DNA from 2 places in the Streptosporangium sp. H13245 genome. Region 1 is predicted to be linked to the other one. Evidence: riboswitches for the same ligand, from Rfam matches in the RefSeq annotation. Region 1 holds a riboswitch; the other holds the start of a gene.
What was found. Region 1 has a riboswitch for cyclic di-AMP ahead of ACW9TB_RS08750 (C40 family peptidase). Riboswitches for the same ligand answer to the same signal wherever they lie in the genome.
Positions count from the first base shown of each region.

Region 2: linked by a shared signal. The riboswitch ahead of ACW9TB_RS06600 (C40 family peptidase) and the one ahead of ACW9TB_RS08750 (C40 family peptidase) in region 1 are both predicted to bind cyclic di-AMP.

Region 1 is NZ_JBSZKT010000003.1:421,443-429,089, reverse strand. Features, by position in the region: gene ACW9TB_RS08760 (C40 family peptidase) at 336-1,292, shown strand; gene ACW9TB_RS08755 (phosphoribosyltransferase) at 1,234-1,953, opposite strand; cyclic di-AMP (ydaO/yuaA leader) riboswitch at 2,415-2,573, shown strand; gene ACW9TB_RS08750 (C40 family peptidase) at 2,656-3,234, shown strand; gene ACW9TB_RS08745 (hypothetical protein) at 3,456-4,325, shown strand; gene ACW9TB_RS08740 (M48 family metallopeptidase) at 4,322-5,599, shown strand; gene ACW9TB_RS08735 (glycosyltransferase family 4 protein) at 5,596-6,720, shown strand; gene ACW9TB_RS08730 (AMP-dependent synthetase/ligase) at 6,979-7,647, opposite strand, start outside.
Region 2 is NZ_JBSZKT010000002.1:591,807-599,453, reverse strand. Features, by position in the region: gene ACW9TB_RS06615 (ABC transporter permease) at 1-157, shown strand, start outside; gene ACW9TB_RS06610 (hypothetical protein) at 252-1,106, opposite strand; gene serA (phosphoglycerate dehydrogenase) at 1,411-3,000, shown strand; gene ACW9TB_RS06600 (C40 family peptidase) at 3,499-4,113, opposite strand; cyclic di-AMP (ydaO/yuaA leader) riboswitch at 4,101-4,334, opposite strand; gene ACW9TB_RS06595 (3-isopropylmalate dehydrogenase) at 4,475-5,521, shown strand; gene ACW9TB_RS06590 (branched-chain amino acid aminotransferase) at 5,694-6,788, shown strand; gene ACW9TB_RS06585 (Uma2 family endonuclease) at 6,897-7,484, opposite strand; gene ACW9TB_RS06580 (O-methyltransferase) at 7,587-7,647, opposite strand, start outside.

The DNA.
Region 1 (7,647 bases):
CCAAGGTCTGCGCCGCTGCCTGCGGGCGGGGCGAGGCGACCGCGAAGATCTGCGCCGTCGCCGCCTGCCGGTATCGCGAAGATCCTCGGCCTCGCCGCCCGCGGGCGGCGAGGCCGAAAGTCCCGGCCAGACCGCTCCCCGCGGCTCGGGCACCGTCGTTCGGCAGGAACGGCGTCGCCAGCCGGGGGTAAAGCGTTTACCTATAGGTAAGGGGCAAACCCGGCGAAAAGGTGAGGCAGTCATTACTTTTTCTGTACTATTCGCCGCAGGTCTGGTGCAGGCATTCGGGAGGCGTTGACGTGGCCGTGGCGGGTTTGCCGGTTGGACTGATTCGGATGCCGGTGGCGGCAGGGCTCGCTCTCGCGCTGCTGATGCTGCCGGTGAGCGGAGCGTTCGCAGAGCCGAAGCCGACACTCGCCCAGGCCAAGAAGAAGCTGGAGAAGCTCAACGAGCAGGCCGACCAGGTGGTCGAGAAGTACAACCAGGCCTCGGAGAAGTGGAAGCGGGCCAGGAAGAAGTACCGCACGCTGAACGGCGACCTGACCCGGCAGAACGAGCAGGTCGCCGGGTTGCGCAAGGAACTCGTCACGATGGCCGTCAGCACCTACCAGGTCGGGGTGATCAACGGCTGGGAGGGCATGATCTACCAGACCGACCCCGGTGCCCTGCTGAGCGGCCTGGCCGCCGCCGACCAGATGTCCACCTCCCGCGCCCAGTCCCTGAGCGCCTTCGACGAGGCCACCAAGACGCTGCGGACCAGCCGGGACGAGGCGAAGAAGGCCCTGGCCGAGGCCGACGAGACGCGTGACGACCTGGCCAAGGAGAAGTCCAAGGCCGACAAGATGGTCAGGGCCCAGACGAAGATCCTGCGCGAGCTCAACGTCTTCAAGACGGGCAACCCCGAGAGCGCCGGGATCCAGTACAACGGTTCGGCCTCGGGCAACGCCCGCGCCGCCCTGCAGTTCGCCTTCGCCCAGGTCGGCAAGCCCTACCGGTACGGCGGCACGGGCCCCAGCGGCTGGGACTGCTCCGGCCTGGTCCAGGGGGCCTGGCGCAGCGGGGGAGTCACCCTTCCTCGTACGACCTGGGAGCAGTGGAGCTGGGGCGCGAGCCGCAAGGTCTCGCTGAACGAGCTCCAGCCCGGCGACCTCATCTTCAGCGAGGGTCTCGGCCACGTCAGCATGTACGCGGGCAACGGCCAGATCGTGCACGCCCCGCAGACCGGTGACGTCGTCAAGGTCGTCCCGCTGTCCGCCTACGGCCGCCGGATCGTCGGAGCCGTCCGCCCCTGACCGTGGCGGCGCCCGGACCCGGCGCGGCGCGGAGGAGGTCGCGTACCTCCTCATCCGTCGTCTGGGTGAAGTCCAGGTACGACTGCCCGACCGCGAGGAAGGGCGAGGGCGTGGTGGCGCAGACGACCTCGTCCACCAGGGCGGCGAGGTCCCGGCGGGTGGACCTGGGCGCGGCGGGTACGGCGACGACGGTCCTGGCGGGCCGGGAACGGCTCAGGGCCTGGAGGGCGGCGCGCATGCTCGCCCCCGTCGCGAGGCCGTCGTCCACCACGATGACGGTCCTGCCCGCGAGGTCCGGCGGCGGGCGCCCCTCGCGGTAGGCCCGCTCGCGCCGGAGCAGCTCCCGTCCCTCGCGCCGGGCGATCCGCCGGACGGTCTCCGGTGGGACGCCGAGGCCCCTGACGACGCCCTCGTTGAGGACGGTCACCCCGCCACTGGAGATCGCCCCCATCGCGAGCTCCTCCCTTCCCGGGGCGCCGAGCTTGCGGACGAGGAAGACGTCGAGCGGGACGCGCAGGGCCACCGCGATCTCGTACGCCACCGGCACGCCGCCCCGGGGCAGTCCCAGGACGACGACGCCGGGCCGGTCCCGGTACTTCCCGAGGAGATCCGCGAGCACCCGGCCCGCGTGGTGTCTGTCCTGGAACAGGCGGTTCGACATTGCTATCGCCCCCTTGGGTGATGCATCACCCGAAATGCCTCAAACAGGAACATAACCCCTGTGCTCGCCGGAGTGGACTCTCGGGAGTCGATCTACGGCGCCCACGCGTGCGCCGGGCGCCGAGAGCACCCTGGAGCGGTCCATTCACCAGGATTAAACCTAGATCACGGCAAGTGTGATGAATATTACAAAATCGTGATTTGTCGGGTTCGATACCAAGGATGTGACGAGAGTCATATCTCAATAGCATAAATAGCCATCAAGCAGGGGTAACAGGAAGATCAAGAGGGCTGTTCGATCTTCCGATTTTGACGAATGCTTTGCCGAAAGTTGGAGATCGGGGTAACTTCCTGGCGTCGCGACGTCAAGCCACGCCGTCGCGAAGAATGTCGGTCTTCGGGCCGGTGTCCCTTATAGAAATCCAACCGGCCGCCGTGCCCCCACCCGGGGGCAGGGCTCGTCACGGCGGCCCGCCGAATCCACGCAGCCAGGAGGCATGGAACCGGGGACCCAGAGGCCCAGCACAGCGTGGCCAGGGGTGAATCTGCACATTTGTGCCGTAGGGCATCTTCCAAGCCCGAACCCGTCAGCTAACCCGGTAGGCATCAGTGGAAGTCCCAAGGAGAAATCCTGTCTACCACCCTGCACAACCCCCGTTTGTCGCGCCTTTTCCGCCTTTCCATCGGCGGTATCGCCCTCACGTTGACCGCCTCAGCCGGAGCGGTCACCCTCGGATCCACGGCGGCGCGGGCGACGGCGGACGGTCCCTCCGAGATCCTGACCAACAGCACGACCTGGGTTTCGGAGAAAGCGGAACGTACCAAGGAGACCGCCACTCAGGCCGCCCAGGGCACGACCACGGCGAAGGCCAAGGTCAAGGCCAAGGGCAAGGTCAAGCTGAGCAAGGCGGCACTGCAGAAGGTCCGGGCGGGCAAGGCGGTCTCGGCGGCCAGGAAGCAGATCGGCGATCCGTACCGGTGGGGAGCCTCCGGTCCCGGAGCGTTCGACTGCTCGGGGCTCGTCAGATACGCCTGGCGCAAGGCGGGCGTGTCCCTCCCCAGGATCACGCACAGCCAGTACCGGTCGATCAGGAAGAAGGTCTCGTGGAGCAAGCTGCTCCCCGGTGACCTGCTGTTCTTCAGCGGGAAGGGCCACGTCGGCATGTACGTCGGCAAGGGCAGGATGGTCCACTCGCCGAGCAGCGGCAAGACGGTTCGTATCGTGAGGCTGGCGGGCTACTACAGGTCCTCCTTCGCCGGAGCGGTACGGCCCGGAACCTGAGCCCGCGTCCGGGCACGGACCCCGGGACCCGCGCCGAGCGCGGAACCCGAGACCCGCGCCTGAACACGGCAACCGAGTACCTCGAGTACGAGGCCTGAACACGGCGCCCGAGCCCGCGTCCGGGCGTGTGTCAGAAGCACGCGCCCGAGCACGGAACAGCGGCCCCGGCCCCCCACCAGGAGGGCCGGGGCCGCTCCACGCCGGTCGAGTACCATCGGCTCGTGTCCGTCCAGAAAGGGCGCCGCGCCGTGCTCGCCGGGATGCTGGCGCTGATGAGCGCCGCCCCGCTGGCCGGGACGGGCCCCCTCCTGGCCGGAGCCGCCCCGCTCCCGCGCGCCCCCCGCCACCCTCCCCCGTACGACGCCCGGACCCTCCGGCGCGTCCCGTACGCCCCCGGGAGCCCGCGCGGCCTGTGGCCGGGCGCCGCCGTCACCGTCCGGGGCGAGCACTCCCTCGTGATCGGCCACGGCGTCGAGGCCGCCGTCCTGCGGGACCTGGCGGCCAGGGCCGACCGGGCCCGCGCGACGATCGCGAAGCTCTGGGGGCCGGTCGACGCGGTGGTCCTCTTCCCCGCCACCGACGCCGAGGCCGCGGCGCTCGCCGGGGCCGGGAGCACCCATGGCCTGGCCGCGATGGCGACCGCGGACCGGGTGATCGTCCTGCCGTCGGGATACGCCAGGCTCACCGCGACCGGCAGGGACGTGGTGATCACCCACGAGCTCGCCCACGTGGCCACCGGGGCGACCCGGGGCGGCCGGGTGCCGATGTGGCTGTCGGAGGGCTTCGCCGACTACGCGGGCTACCGCGACTCCGGCCTCGCGGTGCGCACGGCCGCCGCGGAACTGGCCGCCGAGGTGCGCTCGGGCGTCCTGCCCGGCGGCCTCCCCGGCCCGGCCGACTTCGCCCCCGGCGCGCCGAGGCTCGCGCAGGCGTACGAGGAGGCGTGGCTCGCCTGCCGGTTCGTCGCGGAGCGCTTCGGGGAGAAGGCGCTGGTGAGGCTCTACGGTAGCGATGTCGGGAGCGCGCTCGGACTGCCGGTGGCCGAGTTCACCGGAGCCTGGCGCGACTACCTCAGGAAGGAACTCACGTGACGCTGAGCACGACGGACGCGTCCTCGGGCGTGCGGACGGCGGGGTGGGCGACGGCGGGCCTGGGGGTGGCCACGCTCGCGGTCGTGGCGTTCACCACGCCCTGGAGGACGCTGTCCGAGGGGGCTCCGGCCGTCGCCCCCGATCCGGCCCGCGACTTCACCCCCGAGCAGATCGCCAGGGCCGGGACGTTCGACGCGCTGGTCAGTCTCCCCGGCTACCTGTCGCTCGGCCTGACGCTGGTCGTGGCGGGGGTGCTGATCGCCACCCCGCTGGGCGCGCGGCTCGCCGCCCGGCTGCCGGGGCCGTGGTGGCTGCGGGCGCTGCTCGGCGTGCTGGCGTTCTCGGTGGCCGTGGCGATCCTGCGCTGGCCCCTGGGGATGTGGTCGGAGAGCTACCTGCGCGACTTCGGGCTGTCCACCCAGACCTGGCCGTCGTGGGCGGCCGACCGGGCCAAGAGCACCGGCATCGGCACCGGGCTGACCGCGATCATGGTGGTGGCGGTGATCGGCCTGGCGCGGCGCTACCGGCGCTGGTGGATCCCCGCGGCGGCCGGGGCGTTCGTCCTGACCGTGGCCGCCTCCTTCGCCTACCCGGTGCTCATCGAGCCGGTCTTCAACGACTTCAGGCCGCTGGAGGCCGGGAAGCTCCGCGACGACCTGCTCGCCATGGCGGCCAGGGACGGAGTGCCGGTCGAGAACGTGCTCGTCGCCGACGCCTCCCGGCGGACCACCGCGCTCAACGCGTACGTCTCCGGGTTCGGCGCGACCCGCAGGATCGTGGTCTACGACACGCTGCTCCGCGCGCCCGCCGACGAGGTCGAGCTGGTGGTCGCGCACGAGCTGGGCCACGCCAAGGCGGACGACGTGCTGTGGGGCACGCTCGTCGGCGGCCTGGGCGCGGCGTTCGGGGCGTGCCTGCTCTACCTGGTGACCTCGGCGGGGGGCGTGCGGCGCAGGGCGGGGATCACCTCGCTCGGCGACCCGGGGGCGGTGGGGCTGGTCATGGGACTGCTGAGCCTGGCCACGGTCCTGTCGGGACCGGCCCAGAACCTGGTGAGCAGGCATATCGAGGCCCGTGCGGACGTGCACGCGCTGGACCTGACCAGGGACCCGGCGACGTTCGTGGCCATGCAGAAACGACTGTCAGTTACTAATATTTCGGATTTATCGCCTGATTTAGTTGAATATGTGCTTTATGCATCGCATCCCACGGCACCGCAGCGCATCGCCATGGCACGCTCCTGGGCCGGGCTGAACGGCCTCCCCGAGCCGTGAACCGCACGCTGGTCGTCACGAACGACTTCCCGCCCCGCGCGGGAGGGATCCAGTCGTTCGTGTACGGCCTCATCGCCCGCCGCCCGCCCGGCTCCGTCGTCGTCTACGCCCCCCGGTGGGCCGGCAGCGCGGCCTTCGACCTGCGCCAGCCGTACCCCGTCGTCCGGCACCCCACCTCGCTGATGCTGCCCACGCCCGCCGTCGCCCGCCGGGCCGCCGGGCTGGTCGCCGCGTTCGGATGCGACACCGTGGTCTTCGGGGCGGCGGCGCCGCTCGGGCTGATCGCGCCCAGGATGCGCGAGGCCGGGGCCCGCCGCGTCGTCATGGTCACCCACGGCCACGAGGCGGGCTGGGCCGGGATCCCGGCCGGTCGCCGGGTGCTCGCCAGGATCGGGGCGAACGCCGACGTGGTCACCTACCTGGGGGAGTACACCCGGCGGCGGCTGGCCCGGGTGATCCCCGAGGACAAGCTGGTGCGGCTCGCGCCCGGCGTCGACACCGAGGTGTTCCACCCGGGGGCCGGGGGAGGGCGGGTGCGCACGGAACTCGGCCTGGGAGAGCGGCCGGTGGTGGTCTGCCTGTCCAGGCTGGTACCGCGCAAGGGCCAGGACACGCTCCTGCGGGCCTGGCCCGGCGTGATCAGGGACGTGCCCGGCGCGGTGCTCCTGATCGTCGGCGGGGGCCCGTACCGCGGCACCCTGGAGCGGCTGGCCCGGCCGATGGGCGCCTCGGTCAGGATCATCGGCCCCGTGTCCGAGGCGGAACTGCCCGGCTACCTCGCGGCGGGCGACGTGTTCGCCATGCCGTGCCGCACCCGCCTGGGCGGCGTCGACGTGGAGGGACTCGGCATCGTCTACCTGGAGGCCTCCGCCAGCGGCCTGCCCGTGGTGGCCGGTTCCTCGGGCGGCGCCCCCGACGCCGTGCTGCGCGGGGAGACCGGCCTGGTCGTCGACGGCACCCGCCTCGGCGAGGTCGAGGCGGCCCTGGTCGGCCTGCTCAAGGACCCGGCGGGGGCGCGCGCCATGGGGGAACGCGGGCGCGAGTGGGCGGCGCGGGAGTGGAGCTGGGACCTCGCCGCCTCCCGCTTCGCCCGCCTCCTCGAACCCGCGGAGACCCCGTAGCCGTACGCCCGGCCCTGTGTTGTGCGTCGCGGAGAGCTTTTGGGCGCGTCCGGAGCCCCGAGGGGGCCTTCAAGCGCGTCCGAAGCCGGGAGACGGTGTCCGGTTCCCGTTCATCGCGGGGAGACCCGAGGGGGTCCCGTGGGCGTCCGGTGCCGGAAGACGGCGCCGGTTCCGACCGTCGGGGAGAGTCGAGGAAGCTCGCGGAGACGTGCGGAGACCCGCGGGCTCCAGGTGCGACCTGGAGCCCGCGAGAGCCTCTCAGCCGTAGAGGGCGTCGACCTGCTTGGCGAAGTCGCGCATCACGATGTTGCGCTTGATCTTCAAGGTCGGGGTGAGGTGCCCGCTCTCCTCGCTGATGTCGATGTCGAGGACGGAGAACTTCTTGATCTGCTCGGCCTTGGAGACGAACCTGTTGGCGCCGTCCACCGCCTTCTGCACCTCGGCGACGATCGCCGGGTCGGTGCTGAGCTCGGTGAGGCTCGCCCCCGCCCTGCCGTTGGCGGCCTTCCACTGCTCCAGGGCCTCGATGTCGAGCGTGACGAGCGCCGCGACGAACGGCCTGTCGTCGCCGACCACCATCGCCTGGCTGATCAGCGGGTGGGCGCGGATGTGGTCCTCCATCGGGGCCGGGGCGACGTTCTTGCCCGCGGCGGTGACGATGATCTCCTTCTTGCGCCCGGTGATGCGGAGGTAGCCGTCCTTGTCGAGCTCGCCGATGTCGCCGGTGTGGAACCAGCCGTCCGCGTCGATCGCCTCGGCGGTGGCCTCGTCGTTGTTCCAGTACCCCCGGAAGACGTGGCGGCCCTTGACGAGCACCTCGCCGTCCTCGCCGATGCCGATGGTGACGCCGGGGAACGGCTTGCCGACGGTGCCGACCTTGTTGGCCCCCGGCATGTTGACCGAGGACGGCGCGGAGGTCTCGGTGAG
Region 2 (7,647 bases), on a different contig from region 1:
GCCGGTGAACGACATGTCGTCCGGCCTGGTCCCCCTCGCGGTCGACGTCCCCTGGCTGATACTGGGAGGGGTGATGGTCGGCCTGCCGCTGCTGGCGGCGCTGCTGGCCGGAATGTGCGTCCGGACGAGGGTGGTGCTCACCCGCCGCCTGGCCTGAGACCATCCCGCGGCCGGTCCCGGGCCCGGCCGTCTCCTCGCACCGCGAGGAGACGGCCGGGTACCGGCGTGTGCCCCCGGCGGACCGGCCAGGGTCAGTCGGTGACGTCCGCGCAGACCACGTGGGCGCCCAGCTCGACCATCCGCTGCTCGCTGCGCGCGTCGGCGACCCTGGCCATCAGGATCGGCGCCTCGCTCGCGGCGAGCTGCGGCAGCCGGGCGCGTACCCCGCGATGGATGTCCCTGACCACGTCCTCCGCCGCCGACATGTGCACCTTCACGTGCAGCATGATCCCCGGGGCGCCCGAGGAGGTGCTGGCCTCGGAGATCCACACGTGGTGGACGAGCGGGTAGTCGACGAGCAGGTGCGAGATCGCGGCGCGCAGCGCGGGCAGGATCGGGTGGTCGCACCGGCGGTATCCGGGGTCCACCATCTGCATCGGGCCCGACAGGTGCGGCCGGGGCGCCGGGATCCACGGCTGGGAGGGCGCGGCGGGCACCGGCGTTCTCTGCGGGCGCGCGGGCGCGGGCCGCGAGACCGTGGCCATCGCCCCGGTCGCGTACGCCGTCGGCGCCGCGCTCGACAACGCGGGCGTGGGGCCGCTGCGTGTCGAGAGCAGGTAGCGCTGGAGATCCTCGATCGGCACGGCCGCGGCCGCCGGGCCCGCCGCGTCGATCACGATCTCCCGCACGCCGGTGACGCGCTGGATGTCGAGGATGGTGTCGGCGTCGCACGCCGACAGCGAGTGGCTGCCACGGTGCCGCGCGTAGGTGTCCGCCGAGGTGTATCCGAGCAGGACACGATCACCGGCCTGGGTCGTGCCGAGCACGACGGAGCGGTCGGGTCGCACGGCAACCAGGAGTCCCCATTCGGCCAGCGCCGCAAGCAGCCGATGCGGGTCGCCGTGCTGCGCGAGCACGTTGCCGAGAGCGGGGTTCCCGATGCTCATATGAGGAACGATAGGTAGTGGACCACGGCTTATCAGGGTAATCGCGAAGTTTTCCTGGGATCAATACCAACTTGAATTTTGGGCGCATGAGATCTGTCAAGGACGGGTAAGCCCGCGTCCTGGGTCGCGAAGCCCCTCGCGGCCCTGGACCGTTCCGTGGTTTCCCCGCGTCTTTCCGGGCTTTCCGTGGCCTCTCCGGGCCTTGCGGGCGTCTCGGATCGCGGGACACTCGTGAACGCGTTCACAAGCGCCGATAGACTACGTGAGGTCCGTGCACCCTCACCGTCTAGTAAGGATCCAGCCTGTGAACAAGCCCGTCGTACTGGTCGCTGAGGAACTGTCCGAGGCCGGTCTCGCGGTCCTGGGCGCGGACTTCGAAGTCCGCCACACCGACGGCGCCGACCGTGCCCAGTTCCTGCCCGCCCTCGCCGACGTGGACGCGCTCATCGTGCGCAGCGCCACGCAGGTCGACGCGGAGGCGATCGCCAACGCTCCCAAACTCCGCGTCGTCGCCCGCGCGGGCGTCGGCCTGGACAACGTCGACGTGGAGGCCGCCACCAAGGCCGGTGTCATGGTCGTCAACGCGCCGACCTCCAACATCACCAGCGCCGCCGAGCACACCGTCGCCCTGATCCTCGCCTCCGCCCGCAACGTCGCCCAGGCGCACTCCGCGCTCAAGGGCGGCGAGTGGAAGCGCTCGAAGTACACCGGCGTGGAGCTCGACGAGAAGGTCGTCGCGATCCTCGGCCTCGGCAAGATCGGCCAGCTGGTCGCGCAGCGCCTCCAGCCATTCGGTGTCGAGCTGATCGCCTACGACCCCTACCTGCAGCCGGCCCGCGCCGCGCAGATGGGCGTCCGGCTGGTCTCGCTGGAGGAGGCCCTGAGCGAGGCCGACTTCATCACCGTGCACCTGCCCAAGTCCAAGGAGACCATCGGTCTCATCGGCGAGCGGGAGCTGCACGCGGTCAAGCCGAACGTGCGCCTCATCAACGTCGCCCGCGGCGGCATCATCGACGAGAACGCCCTCTACTCCGCGATCAAGGAGGGCCGCGTCGCCGGCGCCGGCATCGACGTGTTCCCGAAGGAGCCGGTCACCGACAGCCCGCTCTTCGAGCTCGACCAGGTCGTCGTCACCCCGCACCTGGGCGCCTCCACCCACGAGGCCCAGGAGAAGGCCGGCACCCAGGTCGCGCGCAGCGTGAAGCTCGCCCTCGCCGGTGAGTTCGTGCCGGACGCGGTCAACGTCCAGGGCGGCGCCGTCGCCGAGGACGTCAAGCCGGGCCTGCCGCTGGCCGAGAAGCTCGGCCGGGTGTTCACCGCCCTCGCGGGCGAGGTCGCCACCAAGCTCGACGTCGAGGTGCGGGGCGAGATCGCCTCCCACGACGTCCGCGTGCTGGAGCTGGCCGCGCTCAAGGGCGTCTTCACCGACGTGGTCGAAGACTCGGTCACCTACGTCAACGCCCCGCTGCTGGCCAAGGACCGCGGCGTGTCGGTCGAGCTGATCACCAGCTCCGAGAGCCCCGACTGGCGCAACGTCGTGACGGTCCGCGGCGTCCTCGCCGACGGCCGCGCGATCTCGGTCTCCGGCACCCTGTCCGGGCCGAGGCAGATCACGAAGATCGTCGAGGTCAACGGCTACCAGATGGAGATCGAGCCGACCGACCACCTGTCGTTCTTCACCTACACCGACCGCCCCGGCATCGTCGGCGTGGTCGGCCGCATCCTCGGCGACCACTCGATCAACATCGCCTCGATGCAGGTGGCCCGGGACGCCAAGGGCGGCAAGGCGCTCATCGCGCTCACCGTCGACACCGCCATCCCGGCCGAGGTGATCGACCAGATCGGCTCGGAGATCGGCGCCGACAGCGGCCGTTCGGTCGACCTCGCCGACTAGCCGTCCCACCGCAGTGGCCGCCGCCCCCGCGCCGGGGCGACGGCCACTGCTCGTCTCAACATGTGAGAAGTGCGTACGCCGGGCGAGACGGCGTTTCCGCGGCCAGGTAACCTGGAGTGAAATGCGCCAGGTTCTCGTAGTTCTTACCTGCCGCGGCGGGGCCTGACAGGGGCAGGCCGGCGACTCGCCGCGGTGCCGTGGCGCTTGCCGGCCCCAAGCCCCCGTCGCCGGTCCGTGATCCGGACCCGCGACATCAGGCCTGGTTGGAGTCCGGACCGGAGTCTCGACCACCTTCCTTGCTCGCATGCGACCGAGACGAGATTCGCCATGTACGACATGTATCCCTGGAACCGTCCCGACGAGACCGAGGACGAGGCCATCGACGCGCTCCAGACCGCTCTGGACCGCAGGGACAACGGCGGTGCTCCCACCCGCTGAACCCGTTCTCGCCGCCACCGGGATCCTCAGGACCTCCCGGGGGTGGTTCGCCGGCGTGTCTCATCCGCCGGTCACGACCTCGGTCGCGAGCTCGACCCGCTTGGCCAGCTGAACCCCCTGCGGGTCGGGGCGCACCGCGCCGGCGAAGGAGTCGCGGCGCCAGGAGTCGAGTTTCTCCTCCTTGACCACGTCGCCGGTCTGCGGGGCGTGGACCATGTAGCCGGGCTTCGTGATCATGCCGACGTGGCCGAGGCCGCTGAAGAAGACCAGGTCGCCGGGTTTGAGATCCTTCCAGGCGATCTTCTTGGAGAACGCGTCGTACTGGTCGTAGGTGACGCGGGGCAGTTTGATCCCGGCGGCGCCGTAGGCGCGGAGCATCAGGCCGGAGCAGTCGAAGCCGCCGTCGCCGTGGCCGGTGCCGCCCCAGACGTAGGGCGTTCCGCGCTTGGACAGGGCCCAGTTCACGGCCTTCTGCCAGGCGGGCTTGACGGCCGTGGCCTTCAGGGCCTGCTTCAACGCGGGGGTGTTGAGCGCGGCGGGCCCGGGGGCGGGGGGAGGGGAGACGGCCAGGGCGGCGGGCGAGGTCGCGAACACCGCGGCACCGGCGACGATCATTGAGGCGGAGATGGACAGGACGCGGGGGAGAACTGTGCCGGACAGGATGATTCCTTCCATAAGGCCGGCCGGGTGAGCTGTCGGGCTCGGGCGTGGAGGCCGCCCTACGGCGCGAGAACGCGCTGATTCGCCCCAAGGAATCCACGTGATGGCGAGCGGGAACGCGCTCCGGGGGAGGAGCGGGGTTCCCGGGGGCCCGGTGGATCCCGGAAAGAGTGGTTCCCCGGCTCCGTACGGGCCCGGTAAGGGGATGGCCCGAACGGATTAGGCATTGGTATGAATGGGAGGACCATAACGAAACCTCCCGAAACGGTCAATACCGAGCAAAGAAGGACAAAGCGATCAGGGGTGCCGCCGCGCGGACACGTCCGAGGAGTGAGACCGTTGTTCGATCACCGAGACGGACCGGTAGGGTGCCTGCATGGAGTCGCGTAACATTCGCCTGGCGGTCATCCCCGGGGACGGAATCGGAGTCGAGGTCGTCACCGAGGGGCTGAAGGTCCTCGAAGCGGTCGGCACGAAGGTGGAGACCACCACCTACGACCTCGGCGCCAAGCGCTATCACGAGACCGGTGAGACCCTGCCGGACCCGGTCCTCGACGAACTACGCGGATACGACGCGATCCTGCTCGGCGCGGTCGGCGACCCCAGCGTGCCCCCGGGCATCCTGGAGCGCGACCTGCTGCTCAAGCTCCGTTTCCAGCTCGACCACTACGTGAACCTGCGCCCGGTCAAGCTCTTCCCCGGCGTCCAGACCCCGCTGGGCAAGGCCCGCCCCGAGGACATCGACATGATCGTCGTCCGCGAGGGCACCGAGGGCCCGTACGCCGGAGCGGGTGGCGTCATGCGCCGGGGCACACCGCAGGAGATCGCCACCCAGGAGTCGCTGAACACCGCCTACGGCGTCGAGCGCGTCGTGCGCTACGCCTTCGACAAGGCGCTCGCCCGCCCCCGCAGGAAGCTGACGCTGGTCCACAAGACCAACGTGCTCACCTACGCCGGCGACCTCTGGGCCCGCACCTTCGACCGGGTCGGCCTGGAGTATCCCGACATCCAGACCGACTACTGCCACGTCGACGCGGCCTCGATGTTCTTCGTCAGCCAGCCGGAGCGCTTCGACGTGATCGTCACCGACAACCTCTTCGGCGACATCCTCACCGACATCGGCGCGGCGATCGCCGGTGGCATCGGCCTGGCGGCCAGCGGCAACGTCAACCCCGACCGCACCGCGCCGAGCATGTTCGAGCCGGTCCACGGCAGCGCCCCCGACATCGCGGGCCAGGGCAAGGCCGACCCGACCGCGACGATCCTGTCGGTCGCCATGCTCCTCGACCACCTCGGCATGGCCCAGGAGGCCGCCAGGGTCGAGCAGGCCGTCGCCGACGACCTGGTCGAGCGGCTGGCCGGATGGGCCGGCCGGACCACCCACGAGATCGGCGACGACATCACCGCCCGAGTAGCCGGCTGAGGAAGCCGCCTCCCTCGACCCCGACGCGCCTGGCGGCTCACCCGAGCCGCCAGGCGCGTTTTTGTTTCTCCAGCACTGCCGGTTTTCGGCATGGATGGAGTAGTTTCCCGTTACCCGGTCCGACGCAGAATGGACCAGAGGGTAAGCCAGACACCAAGAGAAGGATCCTGCGATGACCACCGCTCAGAAGCTCAGCTTCGACGTGCAGCTCTCCGACCACGCTCGCACCGCGGCAGAGCGCGAGCAGGTACTGGCGAGCCCGGGGTTCGGTCAGGTCTTCACCGACCACATGATCTCGATCGACTACACCGAGGGGGAGGGCTGGCACGACGCCAGGCTCGTGCCGTACGGCCCGCTCAGCCTCGACCCCGCGACGTCGGTCTTCCACTACGCGCAGGAGCTTTTCGAGGGACTCAAGGCCTACCGCCAGGAGAACGGCACGATCGTGACCTTCCGGCCGGAGGCCAACGCCGCCCGCTTCAACACCTCCGCGCGGCGGATGGCCATGCCCGAGCTGCCCGAGGAGACGTTCGTCGAGTCGCTGGAGCTGCTCGTCCAGACCGACCGCGAGTGGGTGCCGACCACCCCGGGGCACAGCCTCTACCTGCGTCCCTTCATGATCGCCACACAGCCGGCGCTCGGCGTCAACTACCCGTCCAGGACCTACAGGTACATGGTCATCGCCTCTCCGGCGGCGGCCTACTTCGGGGGAGGGAAGGCCGTGGCCGTCTGGCTCTCCACCGAGTACACCCGCGCGGCCCCCGGCGGCACCGGCTTCGCCAAGTGCGGCGGCAACTACGCGGCGGCCTTCGTGGCCCAGCGCCAGGCCGTGGAGCAGGGCTGTGACCAGGTGGTCTGGCTCGACGCGGGCGAGCACCGCTATGTCGAGGAGATGGGCGGGATGAACCTGTTCTTCGTCTACGGCGACCGCCTGCTGACCCCGGCGCTCACCGGCACGCTCCTGCCCGGCATCACTCGCGACTCGATCCTCTCCTTCGCCTCCGACCTCGGCCTGCACGCCGAGGAGGGGCGCCTGTCGGTCGAGGAGTGGCAGCGAGGCTGCGAGACGGGCGAGCTCACCGAGGTCTTCGCCTGCGGCACCGCCGCGGTCGTCACCCCGGTCGGCTCGGTCAAGGGCGCCGACCGCGCCTGGACGATCGGCGACGGCACCCAGGGACCCGTCACCTCGAAGATCCGCGAGGAACTCGTGGGCATCCAGTACGGGACCCGCCTTGACCCGCACGGCTGGGTCCACAAGATCTGCTGACCTCGTACGGAGGAGGCCCGGCCGCAGTGTCCCGGGGTTCCGCGTGTCCGGACGGCTCCGTGGAGGAGGCCCGGCTTCCCACCGGGCCGGGCCTCCTCCCGGGCGGGTCTATCCGTCGATCAGCTTGCCGGTGTCGATCGTGAGATTCCAGGGCGCGGGAAGCTCAAGGGGCTTGCCCAGTGACTCGGTGATCTCGTCGGCGTATCCCTCCGGGCTTGGACGGCTGAGCAGCCTGAACCGGTTCGCGAAGGTGTCGACGACCAGGTAGAGCGGGACTCCCGCGAGCGCGCAGGCCCGGGGTTTGACCACGTGGTCATCGTGACCGCTGCTCGGGGAGACGACCTCGGCGACCAGCAGCGTGGCGTTGGCGTGCACGTGGCTGGGATCCCAGAGGGGAGGATTGGGGGGAACGACGATGAGGTCGGGCTCGATGCGGTCCGCCTGCACCTGCAGGAGGAGTCTGGCCTCCGGATAGACACGCCATCCTTTCTCCATCGCGAACGGTATGAGCTGCGCCATCAACTGGTAGACGACATCGGCGTGGGCGATCGTGGGCATCTCCCTCACCACGATCCGGCCGCTGAGGAGCTCGATCCGATGCTTCTCGAACCGGTCGACGAGCTCCAGGTAGAGACGTTCGAGCTCCGCCTGATCGGTGATCTGGTAGGTGGTCGATCTCTCCATGAGCAGTCCCATGAGGTCATCCTTCCCTCCGCGCGGGTGGGCGCAACGTGTTTGGCATGTCGCTTAAAGTAATCGGAAAGGTTTCCGCCCGCCCGGGATTCGGGAAAGTTCTCGTCAGTGCTTTCGAATCATGGTGAGGCCGTCGGCGATGGGAAGCATGATCGAGGTGACCCGC